3 regions of the Acholeplasma brassicae genome follow, and region 3 is predicted to be linked to each of the others. Evidence: riboswitches for the same ligand, from Rfam matches in the RefSeq annotation. Region 3 holds a riboswitch; each other region holds the start of a gene.
What was found. Region 3 has a riboswitch for S-adenosylmethionine ahead of metK (methionine adenosyltransferase). Riboswitches for the same ligand answer to the same signal wherever they lie in the genome.

Region 1 (4,329 bases), 370 kb from region 3:
TGGGTCATCTTTTTGGCAGCCAGTCAGTAGTGTGATTGAAACAATTGTTAATACAATTAATACGAATTTTTTCATTTTTTATTTTCTCCTATAATCGCTTATCTATTTTTTTTACGACGAAATCACCGATACCTTGGATTAAAAATACCAGTGCTAACACCGTAAGTGTTGATAATAATATCATGGTTTGATCATTTTTTACAAAGCCACTTTGATAGGCTAGGTGGCCAAGCCCACCTGCCCCAATCACCCCTGAAATTGAGGTAAACCCAATTAAGGTAACTGAGGTAATTACTAAACCTGAAATCAATCCAGGTAATGATTCTTTAAGTAAAATAGGCGTCATTTGTGTGGTCGTTTTTCCTAGAGATTCTAACATCTCTATGATGGACTTCGGGATTTCTCTTAACGATTGGTAAACCAATCTAGCGTAGAAAGGGGTTGCCGAAATCACAAGCGCTGGGATTGCAGCACTTGAGCCTAAAATGGTGCCGATGATTTGTTTGGTTAATGGCATGATTAGAATCATCAGAATCAAAAAAGGAATACTTCTTGCAATGTTTGTGAGAAAAACCAACAGTTGATGAACCACCTTTAAAATGCCTTTCTTTGACTCCGTCAAATACAACACATAGCCTATTAAAAAGCCAAACACTAATACAAAGATTAAGGTCACAAACGTCATGTAGATGGTGTCAATCAAAGCGTCTTGAAGTAAATCAAATCTGACGTTATCAAACATATAGATTCACCGACACTTTCTCTTTAAGATCAGCAATAGCTTTTAATTTATGCTTACCGCTCACTGTAATCAGTAAATAACCTACCGATTGATGATTAATCTCACTGATTTTAGCGTACAAGATGCTGATATCGACTAGATGCTTTTTAGACACTTGAGAAATCAATGGGTAGTTTATCTCATTTAGAAAATAGACTTCATAGACATCTTCTGTCACTTTATCTAAAAAGCGATCATCAAAATGATTTAAAAATCGTTTTGACACACTCGATTGATGATTTAATGCCAAGTCGATGGTCTTTCCTGATTCAATAACGTGTTTGTCTTCAATGACACAAACATCACTACAGATGTATTTTACCGCATCAATGTCATGAGAGACAAATAGAATCGTTAAATTCATTTGCTGGTTGATTTGTTTTAATAAGTCCAAAATTTGATAAGCCGTTTCTTGATCCAAACTTGAAGTGATTTCATCACAAAGCAAATAATCAGGTTCATTCATGAGTGCTCTAGCGATGGCCACTCGTTGCATTTGCCCACCAGAAAGTGTTTTAGGGTATCTGTTTTCAAACCCTTCTAATCCAACAACCTTTAACAAATTAATCGCCTTTTTTTGTTTTTTCGATTTTAGATAAGTCTTTGCCTTGGTATCCAATTAGCACATTATTTAATACATCTTGTTGATAAAGCAGGTTAAACTGTTGGAAAATCATCGAAACACGCTTTCTCATTTTTCTAAGTTCAAGCGTTGTTAATGTGGTTAAATCTTGATTATCAATCAATATTTGTCCACTATCGGGCTTAACAAGCCCGTTAAGCATTCGAATAAGACTCGACTTCCCAGCCCCACTTCTACCTAAAATGCCATAAATAGTACCCGTGTCTACCGATAGATTCAGATTCTCAAGTATCTTGATATCATCGTATTTTTTTGACACATTTAATAGTTGAATCATGTTACCCCTCCGTTTAAATAAAAAAATAAAAGCCTCGATAAAGAGACTTTAAATTCGTACAATTTATCGTTTATAGCTGTACCACCGTAGCTAACTGCTGGTTGGTAGACGTTCACAGAGCTATATCTCTCCCGTCTTCTTAATAATTTTTATATTTGATTGATGCTATTGTAACAATTAACGAATCGTTTGTAAAGAGAAATTACTCACTTTCATTAAAATACTTCTCATACCCCTTAGGGGGTAAAAAAGACCTTTTTCATCTTTTTCATAAGTAAACACCTCGTAAACAGCCTCGACGTTGATTCTTCCATAGATGTGTGGGTAATAATCCTTATCGCTTGCTTGCTCAAATTTAATTGTTGATTCGAGTTTATTCGTATCAATCACTAAACAGATTAGTTTCATTTTTTCATTCATAAACCTTGTTGAAACTTTAAAAAACTGTTTGGGTGTTGATGCGTGTATGAAACCTGCTTCTGTTAGATAACGCTCACCTAAATACGTATAATCAATCTCGCTTAAGTAATCTTCTAACTTCATATTCACTATGATATACATAATAATCACCTAATAATAATATTAACATAAAAGATCCTATTTATCACTATGTTCTTGCAAGTGCAAATCATTATCAAAAGTTACCTATACCCATTATAATAGTAATTAGAAAGGTGGTCTCCTATGTTTAATTTTACCATTGACAAGACACCGAAAAAAGACCTATCAAATGATAAAACTTATGATTTAATTGTCTTAGGCGGCGGTCCGGCCGGCTTAAATGCTGCCCTATACGCCAAAAGAAAAAATCTGGATGTGATCATTGTTGCTAATGAAATTGGCGGACAATTAAATAACACAAAAGATGTCGACAATTACTTAGGCTTTAAAGCCGTTGATGCTTCTAGACTCATTGAAGCGTTTCAATCGCACGTAAATACATTTGATGTGCCTACTTTGACTGGTGTTTATGTTAAAGAAATCCAAAAATCGGATAACCTATTTGTCATTTCACTATCAACTGGTGAAACCCTATCAAGCAAAACCATTATTTATACCTTAGGTGGTAACCCTAGAAAACTAGGGGTTAAAGGTGAAAAAGAATTTCAATCAAGAGGTGTCAGTTACTGTGTAACCTGTGATGGTCCGTTTTTTAAAAACAAAGTGGTCGCGGTCATTGGAGGCGGTAATAGCGCCGTTGATGCAGCCATTGACCTTGCACAAATTGCAAAACAAGTCGTCTTAATACAACGAAGTCAATTAAGAGCTGACCAATCGTCTGTTTTAAAACTACAGTCACTACCTAACGTCCAAATTCATCTTGAAACCGATGTTCTATCATTCAATGGACAAGACGTTTTAAAGTCACTCAGTCTTTATGATAAGCATCACGAGTCAACGATTGAACTAGACGTTGATGGCGTTTTTGTTGAAATTGGAAACATTCCAAACAGCGATTTAGCCAGTGAATTTGTACTGCGAAACGATCAAAAAGAAATTATCACAAACGAATTACAAGAAACCAAAACCAAAGGCTTTTATGCCGCTGGTGATGTGACTTCAATGCCACATAAGCAAGTCATTATTGCCGCTAGCCAAGGCGCTATTGCAGCCCTTCAAGCAGCCATCTACATCAATAAAGGAGAATAATACTATGGCAAAACTATTTTCAAATGAAGTATCTGATCAAATCAAAGACATTCTTAAGGACATGATCAATCCAATTTCAATCTTACTTTTCGTTGACAAGGCGTGCGATACTTGTAAAGAAACCAAACAATTACTAGAAGAAACTGCTGGATTATCGGATAAAATCACACTTAAAACGCTAGAACTTGAAGACGCAGCCGATGAATTATCAACTTACGACATCAAACGCGCACCAAGCTTTGTCTTCTTAGATCATAACGGTGATTATCGTGGTGTTAAATTTAATGGTATTCCTGCTGGTCATGAGATTAATTCATTCATTAGTGCTATCTTAGAAATGTCTGGTGTTGAATTTCAATTTTCTGATGACATTATTAATCGCATTAAATCAATCAAAGAACCGGTTGACATCAAAGTGTTTGTGACACTCTCATGCCCTCACTGTCCAGGTGCTGTTCAAACCGCTCACCGCATGGCAATGTTAAATAGTAACGTAAAAGCTGAGATGATTGAAGCCCAAACATTCTATGACTTGTCAGAAAAATACAACGTTTCAGGTGTACCTAAAATCATCATTAACGAAACCTTAGAACTCGTTGGTAACCAACCAATTGAAGCATTCTTAGATAAACTCGGAAAATAAGACATAAAAAAAGTCCAAAATTGGACTTTTTTTTAATTTAATTTGAAATTTAAAACCACTGGGTTATGATCACTATATAAAAAGTCATAATCTAGGTTGATTACCGAAAAGGCGGTGATATTTGAAGATACGATGAACCCGTCTATCAGATAATATTGAGTATTTTCATCTAGTTTATCGTATGGTTGATTTAATAAGCGCGCGGTTGGCTTGATCGGATCGATTTGAAACGAATAACCCGATGGTAAATAATCATCCTCGATCGGATAGGCAACGTAATAGTCCTGTTTTGGTAAAAACAGATCTTTTACTTCTGGAAATGTTTGATTAAAGTC
Region 2 (4,329 bases), 840 kb from region 3:
TATATCGATTATAACGGATAATAGTTCGAATCCAAAACATTATGCGCTCTATCAATCAAAAAATCCCCATTCAATGAGTGGGGATTTTAGAATATAAATGTTATTTACGATAATCTGCCTTAGCCCAAGCTTGTGACATCGATTTGCCAAGTGACTTCATTATTCGTTGTATCTTATGGTAGCACTTTATGCTGTTAACTGAATGTTTTGTCCGACTAATCCTTGATTTAATCTACTAATTGTAATTGATTCAGCAAGTACTATTGGATCACTTACTGTAATCACATGGGTTTGTTCAATTACCCCAACCGTCGCTTTGATTGTGACTTTACCGTGCTTTTAATAAGCTAACGACACCATTTGTAACGGTTTCGATTAGTTCATCACTTGAGGTCCATACCACGTCTTTATTGGTTGCGTTTGTTGGTAGTACTTCGGCTATTAAGGTGATTTCTTCACCAACAAAACCAACGTTATCTCCCGTAACGTTGATGCTACTAACTTCAACGACTTGCTGTGTCACTTTGACGGTAATGGTTTTTTCAATATCTTTATCCTTTACCTTGACAGTCAACATGACCTCACCAGCAGAAACACCCGTAATTGAGGTTCCTTCTAGTTTTGCTACCGTTTCATTTGGTAGAAAAAACTCAAGTTCAAATCCTTTCGTCACTTCTGCGCTAATTTGTTTTGTTTCCCCGACTTCTAGTTCAATGATATCATCTGTGAGTGAAATTTCTGGTGCCTCTTCACAAGATGCTAGTCCAAGACCTAGAAGGAGAAACAATACAACCATCATTTTATTCATATCGCCTTTTTTCCTCTCTTTGGCTCAATTGCGCATTTTCATTTATGTAAACGCTATTATAATTCATGCATAGTAAACCACATCTAATCTACTTGGTCTAATTACTAAAAAACGTGAATAATTATTCCATTAAGAATACCACTTCGTCGCGCCTTAGTGCACTTATACAAAAAAATATACTAACTAATACTTTTTATATTGTCTTATAAAATGGCCTTATAAAGCCATTATCAACTTTATGAAATTGATTTTACTATTTTTTTTAAGTTTGAAATTAAGCCTGTCTCCATGAAAATAAAGCAAGAACTTCTTTGATCTTTTCAAAATCGTTTCATCACCATCAATCTGCCAGATGCTGAAAAAAAAGAAGCGAACTATTCGCTTCTATCGTTACATTCGTTTACCCTGTTAATTTTGAAAAGATAATTGATTTTCTCATCATCTATTTGAGTCTTCAAGTAACTCTAAAAATTGACGATACGAAAGAACTTCCCCGTTGACTGATGACAAACACGCTAAGATGCCGACCCGAATGCCACCAAAAGCTACTTTCTTTTCTAGGTCAACACAAATTACTTTCGACAGCGTCTCTTGGTAGGTTAGTCTGTAGTCCATCTTTGACAACAGCTCAAATAACTGTTTTTCCTCATCTAACTTCACATAAATTTGCCTACTTCTTGAATCCGTTGGTAAATTCATTTTTACCTTTTCTACGTTGAATGTTTTCATTCATTTCCTCTTTTCTACCAAAAAGAAAAAAAACCATCTATGATGGGTTTAGTGTTTCCCATCATTCAAGCTTTAGCACCTTGCGTCTGCAGGTTGCTGAAGGGTCATCGAGCTTGTCTCTTACCTTCTCTTTATGGTAGTTTCATTATAGCATATCGAACTGATTTGTCAATAAAATAAAAAAATCCACCAAAACGTGGATTTTTACCTCAATTATCTTTTCTCTTTGAGTTCGGCCATAACCACCAAACTCCCCAAACCAAACACATGAATCCCCACAACTGAAAAAAACTGTCCTAAAAGTCGTTGGTTATTTGACTTTATGTTGTGATCGATTAGTTTAATATAATAACTGCCCAAGACTTCTTGAGAAGCATCTAGTGGTGGTTCTAGAAATGTGACGTTTAGGTTAACGACGGCTAGACAATAACTAATCAGCCCGATTAACGTCAAGGTTAGGCCAAAGAGTTGCACATAAAGTAATTTTCTAGATTTCGTTTTCAATTGATGACTCACCATAAAACTCGAAAATCCAATGAGTGTCATTAGTGACATAAAGCCGATTAAAAGATATAGAATATTGGGTGCACTTGAAAAACGATCATAAGACGCATCTTTAATGTTTAATGTTAATAGATAGTACAACACACCAGTCAATAAGAGTGAACCAAAGCCAATCAAGTGATATACTTTATCGCTAATTTTTTTCAAAAAAACCCCTCCAATTTAGATGATATCTATCGTTAATATACCATAAAATCGTATACTTTGTTCAATTTTTTCTATTTTTTTCGTAATAAAACAAAAAAACACGACCAGTCACCCGGTCATGTCTTAGCGTTGATTCTACCAAATACTCACCATTTCTTCTTTCTTTAAATACATCGGGTCATCTTCTTTTATTTCATAGAAGTTGATGAATTCTTCTAGATTACTTAACTGGCGATTCGCTCTTAGAATCGTTGGCCCATGAACATCTACTCTAAGTAGTAGTTCTGCGTATTCTTTGGATGACTTGTTACGCCACACACGTGCCCAGTTTTGAAAGAACTCGTCATAGTTATGATCGTCTTTTTTCTTACTTGCTTCTAGCGCACAACGTAACCCGCCACTATCGGCGATATTTTCTGAGACCGTAAGGGTCCCATTACATGGACCTACCCCCGTTTCAACGCCATCAAACAGCTTAATCATGTCTTGTGATTTTTGATTAAATGCGTCTAAGTCTTCTTTACTCCACCAATTGTTTAATGAACCAAATTCATCGAATTTAGCTCCATTATTATCAAACGCATGTGAAATTTCGTGTGCCATTACCGCACCAATGCCACCGTAGTTTTCTGATGGGCTTTGTTCAAGGCTGTAATAAGGTTTTTGTAGAATGGCCGCTGGAAATACAATTTGATTATTTGTTGGGCTATAATACGCATTGACCATACTTGCAGGCATACCCCATAAATTACGATTTGGTGCTTGATTGTATTTTTGATAATTAAATGCGTTAATCAATCGGTTCATCTTAATCTTTTCTAAAACAAGGTTTGACCCCTCGTCGTAGTTTTTGATGTCAATTTGATCTAAGTATGGTGGCAATTCATCCGGGTAGCCAACGTGTACTGAGAGTGTTGACAACTTTTTGATTGCTTTTTCTTTGGTTTCTTCTTTTAACCAATCGTTCTTTCTAATTCGTTCTTCATAAATTCCGATGATTTCATGAACCATTGCCTTCACGTCATTCTTGGCTTTCTCACCGAAGTAATGCTTGCCGTAGTAAAGACCAACCGATTGTCCAAAACGGTTGTAGGCTTGATAAAATGCGAACTTCTCTTTACTTCTGGCTTCCTTAATCCCCGATAGCGCGCGTGAGAACGCACCGCTTGCGACTCGGATTTCATCTGATAAATCGCTTGCAAATGCCATAGCGTTTGATAAAATCATCCACGACTTCATTAAACTAAAATGTTCTTCATTGATGATTGAATCAAATGCGTTAATGAAATCCAGATTTAAAACAATTAACTCATCAACTTTTTGATTAACTAGTTTCTCTGCTGTTTTTATCACACCAAACGAATTAATCTTTTGGTTAACCTCTTCTTTTTTAAGCGGGTTATACATTTTCACGTAATCGGCTTTCTCCACACTCGATTTCGTTACTGGGACTAAAAGGGAATCAAACAAAATTGCGTCATCGATAATGGATTGTCCGTCTTGTTCATTATAACCAAATAGGGCTAAGAGCGCTTTTGATGTTTGTGTAAACAACCCAAGCATTTGTTCTTTGGATTGTTCATCCTTATAGTAACTGGTGTCAGGTAAAAATAAATCGGAGGCACCAAAATAGAGTACTTGGTTATTACTATTCATAAAGTCTTGCATGACGTAATAACCAAATGGGGTTTCAATCCCATCGAGTGTTAAATCCACGTAGGAGGCCTCAAGATCACTTAGGTTTTTTAGACCATTAATTCGATTTTTGATTACTTCAAATGGTTTTGAGCCTAATAAGTCACGTTTCTCAAAATCCTTAGTCATTTGATAATACTTAATGTACTTCTTTAGTTGTGGGTTTAATTCTTTGTTGTTACTCTCCCATACGCTAGTTAAATCCATTAGTGTTTTTTCAATGCCCAAATGCAGTTCTAAAAACGCCGACATGGATGGTTGATCCGCTGGTATCTCTGCTTTTTCTAGCCAGTCTTTATTGACTGCCTCATAAAAATTCTTCTTTATTAATGCTTTGTTCATAAATTCACCTCTCCTTTTTCAATTTTATCATTAATTTCCTTTGT
Region 3 (4,329 bases):
TGATAAAACACGTATTCTTGATCGCTTGAAAATATTTTAAACTTCTTATTAAATAGAATACTTTCAGTTTCATATTTCTTAAGATTTCGTGAGGCTGCACCTGAAAAGCGACCTTCTTTAACTTGTAAGACGTGCTCAAACCTACGTTCAAATTCAAAGTGGTACCAACGCCCTTTAAAGATGGTTTGATAAGAAACTTGTCGATTGCCTTTAGCGTCTCTGGTTTCAACTCGTTCTTCCATATGGACGTCACTGGCTTTAAAGGATACCCCATTAAAACTGCCTGTGATTAAATCTTCACCTTTGTGTCTGTCAGGTCTTTGATAGAAATTTAAGCTATCAATGTATCGTTGATCAATTCGATCGTTGTGGTTATACGTGCCGTCTGGGTACTTATCTTTGACTAAGTCACTAATCACAACGTCTTTGAAATTTTTACGGTAGTTGCTCGCGATTGATGCGGCTTTAAATAAGAAATAAAAGCCTACTAATACAATCATAAGTAATAATCCTAATTTTATGTTTTTTTGATATTCTTGATACATCGCTTGACGCTTAATTTCATTTTCTTGCAATACTTTATCTAAACTCATAACATCACCTATGGTTTATTTTACAACAAATCCTTAAAAATATCAATCTTATTTAGTTTCTCCCATGGTAAATCAATGTCTTCTCTTCCCATATGACCATAATTACTGGTTTGTTCGTAGATTGGACGTTTTAAATCGAGTGTGTTAATGATGCCTTTTGGTGTTAAGTCAAAGTGTTTTCTGACGGCCTTTTCGATGAGGCTTTCACTTACCTTAGAGGTATTAAATGTATCGACTCTAACACTCACCGGTTGGGCTACCCCAATGGCGTACGCTAGTTGAACTTCGGCTTTTTTAGAAATCCCTGAGGCAACGATATTTTTTGCAATATACCTTGCCATGTAAGAGGCACTTCGATCAACCTTTGAAGGGTCTTTTCCTGAGAATGCACCACCGCCATGGCGAGCATAACCACCATAAGTGTCAACGATGATTTTTCTGCCTGTCAGCCCTGAATCACCTTTTGGTCCACCAATCACGAACTTACCGGTTGGGTTAATGAAATATTTGGTATTTTCATCGATTAATTCGCTTGGTAAGACCGCATCGATCACTAATTCTTTGATGCCTTTTCTTACCACTTCAATTGGTAAGTCTTGGTGTTGAGATGAGACGACAACCGCATCAATTCTTAGTGGGCGGTCTTGTTCATCGTACTCAATGGTCACTTGTGCTTTGCCATCTGGTCTTAAGAAATCAAGCAAGTTTTCTTGTCTAACAAAATCAAGTCTTCTTGTTAACTTATGCGCTAACTCGATTGGTAAAGGCATTAAGTTGTCTGTTTCATCACACGCAAAACCAAACATTAAGCCTTGATCGCCTGCGCCTTGTTCGTGTGAATCCGTTTCATCAACGCCTAATGCGATGTCTTCTGACTGACTGTTGATTGACGTTAAAACGGCTAAATTGTCCGCGTCAAATCCATATTTTCCACGGTCATAACCGATGTTTTTTACCGTGTTTCTGACAATTGTTTGTATGTCAACGTACGTCTCGGTTGTGATTTCACCCACCACCAACACAAGTCCGGTTGTGACGGTTGTTTCACAAGCCACGCGAGCATTGCTATCTTTTTCTAAAATAGCGTCTAATATCGCATCTGAAATGCGATCACAAATCTTATCTGGATGACCTGAGGTCACAGATTCTGATGTAAATAATTTTCTTTCCATACGTTCCTCCTACGTTATAAAAAATAAAAACCCTTAGAAAAGAGTTTTATTTCTCTTCTCATTGATGGACATTGTCCCTTGTCGTTAGCACCTTGCATGGCAGGTTGCTGCTACATCGTTGGTCACTAGCCTCCGTAGCTCTGAATAAGATATTCTATGTTTTTTACGTAATTAATTATACCACTTAAATTTTAAATGTAAAGCAAAACATTCACTTAGTATTCGTTGAATGTCTTTTCAAACTCATTCTTAAACTTTAGAAATCGTTCAACTAAAAAATAGTCAAAATAAGGTAAGAATACCTTTTCAAATAATTGGATGGTTGTTTGATTCGGGTAGGGTCTTTTATAGGATTTACCACTGCGCATGGTGACGTATAAATCACAGAGTAAAATAACTTGGGATTCGATTTGTGGTTGAATCTCATTCATTTCTTGTGAAAACTGGAGCGTCGCTACCCCTTCAACGTGCGCCCTTGCGATGTCTTCTGCTTTTTGAGCCAACTGAAGTCTTTTCGCAATTTGTGTGCCCAAATTGGTTTTTTCTTTTAACATTTCAAACTTACTCTCGTCTTCGGCCATGTGATTACCGACCAAGCCTTCGACTTCCTTATACTTTAAATGAATTTTTGAGTAGGTTTTAATGTAATCAATTTGATCGTGACTCAGCCCAAAATAGCCGGCTAATTTTTCACTCATTTGATAAACCAAATCCACGTGTTGACGATCTAAGAAGTTTTTCTTTGATGAGAGAACCACACTAAATAAATCCGAAACAATGTTGGTAAAATCAGTTTGAACTTCACGTCGTTTAATCAATTCTTGTTTGCGTTGTTCTTGCATGTAAGAACCAATCGATACGATGGCGTAAACAACCACCATAAATATAATAAAGAGCGTGGTTCTTAAAAAGATGTCTACCGCCTCTTTGGTGGGAATAAACGCATTTAAAAACTCACCTAAACTCATGCCCTCATACGTACGATTAATTGAATAGGTCCAAACAAAATGAATTACGGTAATCGCCGCTAACATGCCTTGAAATACCCACATGATGAGGCGTCTGCTTTGATAAAGACTGACCACCACGATGGCGTAATAAAGTAAGATATAGGCCGCGGTTTCAAATGTTTGATTTTGATAAAGTCTTGCATAAATCAAGATGGACGATAAAAACATGTAAAGACTTAGGACGTACATAGCGACTTCCTGTTTGGTCTTATCGTGTCTATCACCAAAAATAAGTCGTTTAATGACGTTATTAATGAAAAAAGTCAGTGGAAAAGATAAAACTGAAAAAAGCCAATCGGATGGCTCTTTTGTTGTATATGCGATTAGAAAAAGTAAAATTGAATACACAATGTTACTTAAAAGGATGATGTTCTTGATGACTAGATTTCGTCTATGTAGGACAATGACATCATCCGTAATGTCAATATTTTCTTCAAACGCGAATAACCGACTGAAGAAACTTTTGGTCATCCCGGTTATCTTGTTTTTTTTACGCACGATAATTCCCCTTTGCTTGATTATTGATCAAATAAGCTTACTTTTTTGTGTGGTTCTTCTTGTGCGATGTCCTCATTAATGATTTGAGCAACGCGTGTTGATGCACTTGCCGCGATCGCACCGACGATGTCGTCTAAGAACGTATGCACGATACCTTCTTTTTTACCATCTTCGTTTAACTTTGATACAATGCCGTGTTTATTCACATCGATGTCACCAAAGTTAGTCATGCCAATCACGCCATAAAGACGCGCCACGTCTAATCCAAGGACTTCATCAACGCCAAACAAACCTAAGTCCGATTCAATGATGTCTTGAATTGGTCCTTCAAACAATTTTTTTTCTGCCATTTTGTCGAGTTCAACTGCCAATAAGACGTGGTGAAAAATATCTCTTAAAGATAACACTTTTAAGACCGATTCACGACACGTTTCAAACTTTATATTTTCGGTGTAGCGCGCTTGTTGTTTAAATGCAATTTCTGCGATGTCATCGACTGTTACACCTCTACTTCTTAACGCTTCGACGGATAATCTCGTCATTTCTTCTCTTGAAAATAAAACTTTCTTTTTCATTATTTAATGATATCTCCTTCACAAATGATTTTTTGACCGTTTAAAAAATCAGTATCATTCATTAACTTTTTGCCCTCAGGCTTAATTTTTTTAAGTCTAACCACACCGTCTTTTGTCTTGACAAGGAACTGTTTGGTGACTTTTACAACTTCGCCTGGGTTTCTACTTGATATTATATCACTTTTTTCGATTTCATAAACCTTAATTCGCGTATTGTTAACAAAAATACTGCCACCTGGTTCATCTAGAAGTGATCTTAAGTGGTTTATTACCTCTTTGGTTGTCTTTGTAAAATCCAAAAATTCTTCTTCTGGTTTAATGGTATAGGCAAACGTCACTTGTGTTTCGTCTTGTGGTACTCGGTTGTTTGTTTGATTGATGATTGACAAAATGGTTCTATCGAGTAAATCTCTTCCGACAATACTTAACCGTCTCATTAGTGAATCGGTCGTGTCTGTTTCTAAAATCTCAACTTCTTCAC

Region 1: another riboswitch for S-adenosylmethionine. It lies ahead of BN853_RS08810 (ATP-binding cassette domain-containing protein); the one in region 3 lies ahead of metK (methionine adenosyltransferase).
Region 2: another riboswitch for S-adenosylmethionine. It lies ahead of BN853_RS08025 (hypothetical protein); the one in region 3 lies ahead of metK (methionine adenosyltransferase).

Annotation. Positions count from the first base shown of each region.
Region 1 is NC_022549.1:1,061,433-1,065,761, forward strand. Features, by position in the region: gene BN853_RS04895 (MetQ/NlpA family ABC transporter substrate-binding protein) at 1-75, opposite strand, end outside; gene BN853_RS04900 (methionine ABC transporter permease) at 89-742, opposite strand; gene BN853_RS08750 (NIL domain-containing protein) at 735-1,343, opposite strand; gene BN853_RS08810 (ATP-binding cassette domain-containing protein) at 1,345-1,701, opposite strand; SAM riboswitch class I at 1,762-1,850, opposite strand; gene BN853_RS04915 (DUF952 domain-containing protein) at 1,879-2,262, opposite strand; gene BN853_RS04920 (NAD(P)/FAD-dependent oxidoreductase) at 2,386-3,351, shown strand; gene pdo (protein disulfide oxidoreductase) at 3,356-3,994, shown strand; gene BN853_RS04930 (endonuclease/exonuclease/phosphatase family protein) at 4,027-4,329, opposite strand, start outside.
Region 2 is NC_022549.1:1,728,082-1,732,410, forward strand. Features, by position in the region: gene BN853_RS08020 (hypothetical protein) at 329-808, opposite strand; gene BN853_RS08025 (hypothetical protein) at 1,247-1,537, opposite strand; SAM riboswitch class I at 1,568-1,677, opposite strand; gene BN853_RS08030 (hypothetical protein) at 1,751-2,248, opposite strand; gene BN853_RS08035 (M13-type metalloendopeptidase) at 2,384-4,285, opposite strand; gene BN853_RS08040 (DUF2161 family putative PD-(D/E)XK-type phosphodiesterase) at 4,282-4,329, opposite strand, start outside.
Region 3 is NC_022549.1:689,938-694,266, reverse strand. Features, by position in the region: gene BN853_RS03165 (DUF3137 domain-containing protein) at 1-593, opposite strand, end outside; gene metK (methionine adenosyltransferase) at 614-1,765, opposite strand; SAM riboswitch class I at 1,821-1,916, opposite strand; gene BN853_RS03155 (hypothetical protein) at 1,981-3,273, opposite strand; gene BN853_RS03150 (phosphatidylglycerophosphatase A family protein) at 3,294-3,848, opposite strand; gene fmt (methionyl-tRNA formyltransferase) at 3,848-4,329, opposite strand, start outside.